One region of the Streptomyces sp. NPDC050732 genome, then DNA from elsewhere that is predicted to be linked to it. Evidence: riboswitches for the same ligand, from Rfam matches in the RefSeq annotation. Region 1 holds a riboswitch; each other region holds the start of a gene.

Region 1 (3,265 bases):
CCGTGAGGACGGCCTCGCCCGCCGTGAAGCAGCCCGCCGTGTTGGGCAGCACGCGGATGCCGAGCCGGTCGAGGACGGAGAGCACGGAACCCTGCACGCCCGGGTCGAGGCGGCGCATCGCGACGGTGGTCAGCTCCGTGCCGGACGCGATCAGGGACCGCTCCAGGATGTCGAGGCTGGGCGCCCCTCCCGTGCCCATGATCAGGCGCGAGGAGAGGGTGAGCCCGCCGATGACGAAGGGGTCGTCTGCCATGGTGGTTCAGCCTCCCTGGACGGCGGTGAGGATTTCGACGCGGTCGCCGGCGGCGAGCGTCGTGGTGGGCCACTGCGCGCGCGGGACGACGGTTTCGTTGACGGCGGCGGCGACACCGGAGTGCGCCGAGGAGAGGGTGGCCACGACGGCTTCGAGCGTGGTGCCCGAGGCCACGTCGCGTGCCTCCCCGTTGACGGAAACGGCGAAGGGCGTGCTCATGCGTGCTGCTCCGTGAAGTGCGGCGTGGCGGGAGGGGGTACGGGGGAGGGCTCGGCGAAGCGGCGCGGGGTGAACGGACGCGCCACGTCCGGCAGTTCACCGGTGGTCAGGGCGTGCGCCATGACGTCACCCGTGAGGGGCGTCAGGAGGATGCCGTTGCGGTGGTGGCCGGTGGCCAGGTGGAGTCCGGCGAGCCGCGTCGGGCCGAGCAGCGGCGCGTTGTCGGGGGAGCCGGGGCGCAGACCCGCGCAGGTCTCGGTCAGCGGCAGTTCCGTGATGCCGGGGACCAGTTCGTGCGCGTCCCGCAGGAGTTCGTAGACGCCGCCGGCGGTCACCGTGGTGTCCCAGCCGAGCTCCTCGCTGGTCGCGCCGACGACGAGCTCGCCGTTCTCACGCGGCACGAGGTAGACGTGGCTGCCGCGCACCACGGCCCGCACGGTGCGGCTCAGGAACGGCGCGTACGGCTCCGGCACCGTCAGCCGCAGAACCTGGCCCTTCACGGGCCGCACGGGCGGCAGGACGTCCTCCGGCACGCCCCCGAGACGCCCGCTGAGGCTGCCCGCCGCGAGCACCGTCAGGCCCGCGCCCAGCTCGGTGCCGTCCGCCAGGACGACGCCGCGCGCCCGGTCGCGTACGACCGAGAGGCGCTCGGCCCACGCGCGGTGGAAGGCCACACCGGCCCGCTCGCAGGCCACCACGAGCGCCGCCGCGAGCCGGCGCGGGTCGACCTGGTGGTCGCCGTCGACCCGCAGCCCGCCCCGTACGCCCGGAGCGAGCATCGGCTCAAGACGGCGGCACTCGCGGCCGCTCAGCCACTCGGACTCCAACCCCGAACGGCGCTGCAGGGCGTGCAGTTCGCGCAGGTGGGCGCGGTCGTCGGAGTCGAGCGCGACGGCGAGCGTGCCGCACGCGCGATAGCCGAGGTCCCGTCCGCTCGCCTCGGTCAGCTCGGCGGCGAAGGCGGGATAGCGGCGGGCGGACTCGACGTTGAGGCCGAGCAGCGTCTGCTCGCCGTAGTGGAGTTCGGTGACGGCGGCCAGCATGCCCGCGGCGACCTGCGCGGCGCCCCCGCCCGGCGCGGGGTCGACGAGCGCGACGGAGAGCCCGCGCTGAGCGGCCCGCCAGGCCGTGACCAGGCCGATGACGCCGCCTCCGACGACGAGGACGTCAGAGGTGGCGGATGGTGGTGTCGTACTCGGACGCGCTGGTGGCGTACGTGGATGCATGGGCGTCCAGCCCCTCCCTTCGCCGGCATGACCCGGATCAGGTTCGTACGGTCGGAGGCCGTCCCAGCCTCCCTCTCAGCCCGGTGCGCCCGGGCTCCCGCGAGTGCTCTGCACCGGCCACCCTAGCCCGTCGCTTCGCGTGGCAGTAGGGGAGCTGTCCGGGTATGGGCGGTGACGGTGTGTCAGAGATCTCCCCGCAGCCATCTCAAGGCGCCGCGGCACGCCGCCCTACAGTGATCGGGTGAGCGAGCAGCAGAGGCAGAGCGGAAGTCAGCGGCAGGCGGCGCGGCGCGTCGTCATCGTCGGAGCCGGAATGGCCGGGGTGCAGACCGCGGTGGCCCTGCGCGAACAGGGGTTCGCCGGTCCGGTCACCGTCGTCGGGGCGGAGCCGCACCAGCCGTACGACAGGCCGCCGCTGTCCAAGGCGGTGCTGCTCGGCAAGGCGGAGGGCTCCGCCTTCGACATCGACTTCGAGGCGCTCGGCATCGAGCTGGTCCTGGGCCGCGAGGTCACCGGCGTGCGCCCCGCCGACCACGAGCTGGACACCGCCGACGGCCCCCTCGCGTACGACGTCCTGGTCCTCGCGACCGGCGCCGAACCGATCCGGCTGCCCGGCACCGAGGGAGTCCCCGGCGTCCACCTGCTGCGCACCCTGGACGACGCCGAGCGGCTGCGCCCTGTCCTCGCCGAGCAGCGGGAGATCGTGGTCGTCGGGGCGGGCTGGATCGGCGCGGAGTTCGCGACCGCCGCGCGTGAGGCGGGCTGTTCCGTCACCGTGGTCGAGGCCGCCGCACGGCCGCTCGCCGGGGCGCTGCCCGAAGAGGTCGCGGCCCCCATGACGGGCTGGTACGCGGACTCCGGAGCGGTCCTGCGCACCCACGCGCGCGTGGAGCGTGTCGAACCGGGCACCGTCGTCCTGTCCGACGGGACCCGGCTGCCCGCGGGCGCCGTCGTCGTCGGCATCGGGGCGCGGCCCGCGACGGCCTGGCTGACCGGCTCCGGGATCGAGCTGGGCAGCCACAGGGAGGTCGTGGCCGACGACGGGCTGCGCACCTCGGCGCCCGACGTGTACGCGGTCGGCGACTGCTCCTCCTTCCCTTCGGGAAGGTACGGCGAGCGTCTGCTCGTCCACCACTGGGACAACGCCCTGCAGGGCCCGCGCACGGTGGCGGCGAACATCATCGGCGAGACACCCGCGGCGTACGACCCCGTGCCGTACTTCTGGTCGGAGCAGTTCGGCCGCTTCGTGCAGTACGCGGGCCACCACGCATCGGCGGACGAGCTGGTGTGGCGCGGCGACCCGTCGGGGGTGGCCTGGTCGGTGTGCTGGTTGCGGGAGGGCGCCCTGGTGGCGGTCCTCGCGGTGGGCCGCCCCAGGGACCTGGCCCAGGGGCGCAGGCTGATCGAGTCGGGCGCCCGGCTGGACCCGGCTCTGACGGCGGATCCGGCGGTGCCCCTGAAGAAGGCGGTCCGGTAGCCGGACGGCCGCCGTCCGGTGCGTGTCACCGGCCAGAGATACGCTGGGACGGTGACCGAGATTGACGCAAAGACTGACGCTCTTGTCCCC
Region 2 (3,265 bases), on a different contig from region 1:
GGCTGACGTTTCACCTGCCGGGGGACACGCCGGTGACCTGGGCCTTCGGGCGGGAGCTGTTGATCGACGGAGTGGGGAGGCCGTGCGGGGACGGAGACGTGCGTGTCGAGCCGACCGATTCCGGCCTGCTCGACGAGGCCCTCATCAGGCTTCAGGTCGGTGCGGATCGGGCGCTGTTCCGGGTGGGCATCCCACCGCTGCTCGCCTTCCTCGACCGCACGGACAAGTTGGTGCCGCTCGGGCAGGAGCGGGCGCTCGCCGACTTCGAGACGCACCTCGACGAGGCACTCGACCGGATCCTCGCGGAGGAGCAGAACGCGGGCTGATTCGGCGTCGTCAACGGGAGGAGAGCCATAGGCATTTTGGTGCATTTCACGGCATCGACTACACCCACCGCATCGACCGCATCGACCGCATCGACCGCACCCACCGCATCGACGGTATGGATCGCAGCCGGGGCTGTCGGCGCCGCGGTCACCGCTTGCGGCGGCGCCCCTTCCCGCCGCGGGAAGGCCGGGCTCCAGTCCCACGGCCCTCGCCACCGGAGCCGGCACCGGTGGCGCCGACGCCCGCACCGATACCGGACGTGCGGTCCGCCGAGACGACCAGGGCGGCCAGCGCGGTCGTCACCGGTACCGAGGCGACCAGGCCGATCGAGCCGATGAGGGTGCGCACGATCTCCTCGGCGACCAACTCGCTGTTGGCCACCGTGCCCACGCTGGACTGAGCGATCGAGAAGAGCAGCAGCAGGGGCAGCGCGGCGCCCGCATAGGCGAGGACGAGGGTGTTGACGACCGAGGCGATGTGGTCGCGGCCGATGCGGATGCCCGCGCGGTAGAGGCCGCGCCAGCCCATCGTCGGGTTGGCCTGGTGCAGTTCCCAGACCGCGGAGGTCTGGGTGACCGTGACGTCGTCGAGTACGCCGAGCGAGCCGATGATGACGCCCGCGAGCAGGAGGCCGCTCATGTCGATGGACGGGTACAGGCCGTGGATGAGGCCGGTGTTGTCGTCCGTGTTGCCGGTGAGGGCGGCCCAGCCGATGAAGAGCGAGCCGAGCAGCCCGATCAGCAGGAGGGAGATGAGCGTGCCGAGTACCGCGACCGATGTGCGAGCCGTGAGGCCGTGGCAGAGATAGAGCGCGATCAGCATGATGGCGCTCGCCCCGATCACCGCCACCACCAGCGGATTCGAACCTTGCAGGATCGCCGGCAGGATGAAGAACGTGAGCACCATGAAGCTGATGGCGAGCGCGACCAGGGCCATCACGCCGCGCAGCCGTCCCACCACGACGACGGCGAGCGCGAAGATGCCGGCGAGCAGCGCCATCGGGATCTTGCGGTTCACATCGGTGACCGAGTACTGCAGGCCTTCGGGCGCCTTGGGCTCGTAGGCGACCACCACCTCCTGGCCCTTGCGGAGTTGCCGGGGCGAGTCCGGCTGGATGAACTCAATGAAGGTGCGGCCCTTGTCCTTGCCGCTGCTCACCTCGATCGTCGCCTTCTTGCAGGTGCCCTCGGCCCGGGACTGCGCGGACTGGCCCTCCGGGGTGGAGGTGTCGCCGGTCGGCGGGGGCTGTGAGGGGCTGAGGTCCTTGCAGGGCAGCTCCTGCACCTTCGTCACCTTCGCCGACTGCGTCTGCCGGTCGAAACCGACGCCGGTCCGCTCGTGCGAGGGCGTGCCGCCGGGCCACAGCACCATGAGCCCCACGACGACCGCGGTGGCGAAGGGGATCAGGACCGCGGCGATGACCTTGCGCAGATGCTTGGAGACGGGCGCGGCCGGGCCGTGGCTGTGGGAATGCCCGTGCCCGGACCCGGACCCATTTCCGTGTCCGGACCCATGTCCATGCCCCTCAGGAGGCATCCCGGAGGAGGGCGGCTGCGGGGGCGGCGGAGGCGGCGGCTGTGTGGTGGTCACTGACCGATCATCGCAAGAACGGAGGGGGCCCTCTGTTCAGCGCGGCCGACATGACGCTAGCGTGGAGCCACCTTTGCAATCGCGGGAGCTCGGAGCACCGGGCTGAGAGGGCGCTGACCTCCGTACGAAACGGCACGAAGAGTGCACGAAACGTACGGGATTCGCTGCGTCGACCGCCGAACCTGTTACCGGGTAATGCCGGCGTAGGGAGTAGGTCTCATGACCACATCGGACGCACGCACGCCTGCCTCCAGCAGCGACGAGCACTCTGAGAGCACAGTCGCGGCTGACGGGGCCGGGAAGTCCATCGGCTGGCACAAGGCGTATGTCGAGGGTTCGCGCCCCGACCTGCGGGTGCCGGTCCGCCAGGTGCACCTCACCAACGGCAAGGCCGTGACCCTGTACGACACTTCGGGCCCGTACACCGACCCGTCGGCCGAGACCGACGTCCGCCGCGGACTGCCGCCGCTGCGGGAGAACTGGATCATCGCCCGCGGCGACACCGAGGAGTACGTGGGCCGCCCGCCCCGTCCCGAGGACGACGGCATCAAGCACACCTCGCCCCGCGGCGGACTCAAGAACCTCGACGCGGTCTTCCCCGGCCGCCCCCGCCAGCCGCGCCGCGGCCGTCAGGGGCAGGCGGTGACGCAGCTGGCGTACGCCCGCCGCGGCGAGATCACGCCCGAGATGGAGTTCATCGGGATCCGCGAGAACATGGACCCGGAGATCGTCCGGACAGAGGTCGCCGCGGGGCGCGCGGTGATCCCCGCCAATGTCAACCACCCGGAGATCGAGCCGATGATCATCGGCAAGAAGTTCCTGGTGAAGGTGAACGCCAACATCGGCAACTCCGCGGTCACTTCCTCCATCGAGGAGGAGGTGGACAAGATGACCTGGGCGACCCAGTGGGGCGCCGACACGGTCATGGACCTGTCCACCGGCCGCAACATCCACACGACCCGCGAGTGGGTCCTGCGCAACTCCCCCGTGCCGATCGGCACCGTGCCGCTCTACCAGGCCCTGGAGAAGGTCGACGGCAAGGCCGAGGAGCTGTCCTGGGAGATCTACAAGGACACGGTCATCGAACAGGCCGAGCAGGGCGTGGACTACATGACGGTGCACGCGGGCGTACGACTTCCGTACGTTCCGCTCACCGCGCGCCGCAAGACCGGCATCGTCTCGCGCGGCGGCTCGATCATGGCCGCCTGGTGCCTCGCGCACCACAAGGAGAGCTTCCTCTACGAGCACTTCGAGGAGCTCTGCGAGATCCTCGCGGCGTACGACGTGACGTACTCGCTCGGCGACGGCCTGCGGCCCGGTTCGATCGCGGACGCCAACGACGAGGCGC
Region 3 (3,265 bases), on a different contig from region 1:
GGGGGTCTTCGCCGCCTTCTACGTGCCTTTCCTCGCCACGTTCGTGGCGCTGATGCTGGCCGCGGACGACGGTCCGCAGCGGGTGCTCACCTTCCTGCTCCTCACGGTGGTCAGCGACACGGGCGCGTACGCGATCGGCTGGCGCTTCGGCAAGCACAAGCTGGCGCCGCGCATCAGCCCCGGCAAGACCCGCGAGGGCCTGGTCGGCGCGGTCACCTTCGCGATGGCCGCGGGCGCGCTCTGCATGGAGTTCCTGATCGACGGCGGGACGTGGTGGCAGGGGCTGCTGATCGGCCTCGCGGTCGCGGCGAGCGCCACGCTCGGCGACCTCGGCGAGTCGATGATCAAGCGGGACCTCGGCATCAAGGACATGGGCACGCTGCTGCCGGGCCACGGCGGCATCATGGACCGCTTGGACTCGCTGCTGCCGACGGCGCCGGTGGTCTGGCTGCTGCTCGTGGTCTTTGTCGGCTCCGGGTGACACCAGGGCTGACCTGCGTAGATGTGCGTGAGGGGTTCGTTGTCCACAGGGCGGCGAGCCCCTTGTCGTATGTCTGCGACACTGGAAGGACCATGCCTGTACCCGGAGAACTCACCTTTGTCGCGCCCCGCGGTGCCAAGAAGCCCCCGCGGCATCTCGCCGACCTCACGCCCGCCGAGCGCAAGGAAGCCGTCGCCGCCATCGGCGAGAAGCCGTTCCGTGCCAAGCAGCTGTCCCAGCACTACTTCGCGCGGTACGCGCACGACCCGGCCGAGTGGACCGACATCCCCGCCGGTGCGCGCGACAAGCTCCGCGAGGCGCTGCTGCCCGACCTGATGTCCGTGGTGCGGCACATCAGCTGTGACGACGACACGACCCGCAAGACGCTGTGGCGGCTCTTCGACGGGACCCTCGTCGAGTCGGTCCTGATGCGGTACCCGGACCGGGTCACCATGTGCATCAGCTCGCAGGCCGGGTGCGGCATGAACTGCCCGTTCTGCGCCACCGGACAGGCCGGCCTCGACCGGAACCTGTCGACCGGTGAGATCGTGCACCAGATCGTGGACGGCATGCGCGCGCTGCGGGACGGGGAGATTCCGGGTGGGCCCGCCCGGCTCTCCAACATCGTCTTCATGGGGATGGGGGAGCCGCTCGCCAACTACAACCGCGTGACCGGTGCCATCCGGCGCCTCACCGACCCGGAGCCCGACGGCCTCGGGCTCTCGCAGCGCGGCATCACGGTGTCGACGGTGGGGCTCGTGCCCGCCATCCACCGGTTCTCGGACGAGGGCTTCAAGTGCCGCCTCGCGATCTCCCTGCACGCGCCGGACGACGAGCTGCGCGACACGCTCGTGCCCGTCAACACGCGGTGGAAGGTGCGGGAGGTCCTCGACGCCGGCTGGGAGTACGCCGCGAAGTCGGGCCGTCGCCTCTCCATCGAGTACGCGCTGATCCGGGACATCAACGACCAGGCATGGCGCGGTGACCGGCTCGGCCGGCTGCTCAAGGGCAAGCCGGTCCACGTGAACCTGATTCCGCTGAACCCGACGCCGGGCTCCAAGTGGACGGCCTCGCGGCCCGAGGACGAGAAGGCGTTCGTGGAGGCCATCGCCGCCCATGGTGTGCCGGTCACGATTCGGGACACCCGGGGTCAGGAGATCGACGGAGCGTGCGGCCAGCTCGCCGCGGCCGAGAGGTAGTCTGACGGGCGTACTCCCTCGTGGGAGGGCGTGCACACATCTGCATATTCCGACAGGGGAGCGCCACAGCGCTGAGAGTGCGGCACCTCGGACAGGTGGGCCGCAGACCCTCTGAACCTCGCCCAGGTCATTCTGGGTAGGAAGTTCGGGCATCACTCAAGCTGTAGCGCCCTGCCCGCGTGCCACGGGCCCGCGGGCGGGGCCGCGTCTCTTCCTGGTCACCCAGGAGGAAAACCAGTGAGCACCAGGGGCACCACCAAGAAGGTTTCGTTCACCGCCGTGGCGGTGGGCGTCGGGCTCGTCGCGGTCTCCGCGTGCGGCAGCTCCGACAGCGGTTCCGGAGGGTCCGACTCCAAGAGCGTGACGCTCGTCAGCCACGACTCCTTCAACGTCTCCAAGGACGTGCTGAAGGACTTCGAGAAGCGGTCCGGGTACCAGGTCAAGGTCCTGAAGGACGGTGACGCGGGCGCCGCCGTGAACAAGGCGATCCTCTCCAAGGACAACCCGCAGGGCGATGTCTTCTTCGGCGTCGACAACACGCTTCTGTCGCGGGCGCTCGACAACGGACTCTTCCAGTCGTACGAGGCCAAGGGCGCGGAGAAGATCAAGCCGGAGTTCCGCGTCGACCAGGACAAGCACCGGGTGACGCCCGTCGACAGCGGCGACATCTGCGTGAACTACGACAAGAAGTACTTCGCCGACAAGAAGCTGGCGCCGCCGAAGTCCTTCGAGGACCTGGCCAAGCCCGCGTACAAGAACCTGCTCGTCACCGAGAACGCGTCGACCTCCTCGCCCGGGCTCGGCTTCCTGCTCGGCACCGCCGCGAAGTACGGCGACAAGGGCTGGGAGAGCTACTGGAAGAAGCTCAAGGCCAACGGCGTGAAGGTCGTCGACGGCTGGGAGCAGGCCTACAACGAGGAGTTCTCCGGGTCCGCCGGCGGCAAGAAGGCCAAGGGCGACCGGCCGCTCGTCGTCTCCTACGCCTCCTCGCCGCCCGTAGAGGTCCTCTACGGAGAGCCGCAGCCGAAGCAGGCGCCGACCGGCGTCGCGACCGGCACCTGCTTCCGCCAGGTCGAGTACGCGGGCCTGCTGAGCGGCGCGAGGAACGAGAAGGGCGGCAAGGCGCTCCTCGACTTCCTCGCGGGCAAGGAGTTCCAGGAGGACATGCCGCTGAAGATGTTCGTGAACCCGGTGCGCGAGGGCACCAAGCTGCCGAAGCTGTTCACCGAGCACGGCGTGACGGTCGACGCGCCGCAGACCATGGACCCGAAGAAGATCGCCGACAACCGCGAGCCGTGGATCAAGTCGTGGACCTCGCTCGTACTGAAGTAACCGAAGCAGCCGACGGGACCAAGGCACGCTCCCGCGCGGGGGCCGGTCGCGGGAGCGCGGCGCGGCTCGGCCTGATGGCCCTGCCCGTCGCGTTCTTCGCGCTCTTCTTCGCCTACCCGGTCTCGGCGATCGTCGCGCGCGGACTGCATGTCGACGGCGCCTGGCAGTTCGGACGGATCACGGACGTGCTCGGGCAGTCCGACATCCGGCACGTGCTGTGGTTCACCACCTGGCAGGCGCTCGCGTCGACCGC

What was found. A riboswitch is a leader RNA that binds a small molecule or an ion and turns the genes downstream of it on or off. The one in region 1 is predicted to bind thiamine pyrophosphate.
Region 2: another riboswitch for thiamine pyrophosphate. It lies ahead of thiC (phosphomethylpyrimidine synthase ThiC); the one in region 1 lies ahead of thiO (glycine oxidase ThiO).
Region 3: another riboswitch for thiamine pyrophosphate. It lies ahead of AB0H82_RS19200 (thiamine ABC transporter substrate-binding protein); the one in region 1 lies ahead of thiO (glycine oxidase ThiO).

Annotation. Positions count from the first base shown of each region.
Region 1 is NZ_JBFAHP010000013.1:167,440-170,704, reverse strand. Features, by position in the region: gene AB0H82_RS14670 (thiazole synthase) at 1-253, opposite strand, end outside; gene thiS (sulfur carrier protein ThiS) at 260-472, opposite strand; gene thiO (glycine oxidase ThiO) at 469-1,698, opposite strand; TPP riboswitch at 1,696-1,809, opposite strand; gene AB0H82_RS14655 (FAD-dependent oxidoreductase) at 1,940-3,175, shown strand; gene AB0H82_RS14650 (Rv2175c family DNA-binding protein) at 3,227-3,265, shown strand, end outside.
Region 2 is NZ_JBFAHP010000012.1:169,005-172,269, reverse strand. Features, by position in the region: gene AB0H82_RS13835 (SsgA family sporulation/cell division regulator) at 1-326, shown strand, start outside; gene AB0H82_RS13830 (YibE/F family protein) at 475-1,917, opposite strand; TPP riboswitch at 1,989-2,144, shown strand; gene thiC (phosphomethylpyrimidine synthase ThiC) at 2,137-3,265, shown strand, end outside.
Region 3 is NZ_JBFAHP010000019.1:112,543-115,807, reverse strand. Features, by position in the region: gene AB0H82_RS19210 (phosphatidate cytidylyltransferase) at 1-481, shown strand, start outside; gene rlmN (23S rRNA (adenine(2503)-C(2))-methyltransferase RlmN) at 574-1,680, shown strand; TPP riboswitch at 1,725-1,841, shown strand; gene AB0H82_RS19200 (thiamine ABC transporter substrate-binding protein) at 1,918-3,012, shown strand; gene AB0H82_RS19195 (iron ABC transporter permease) at 3,087-3,265, shown strand, end outside.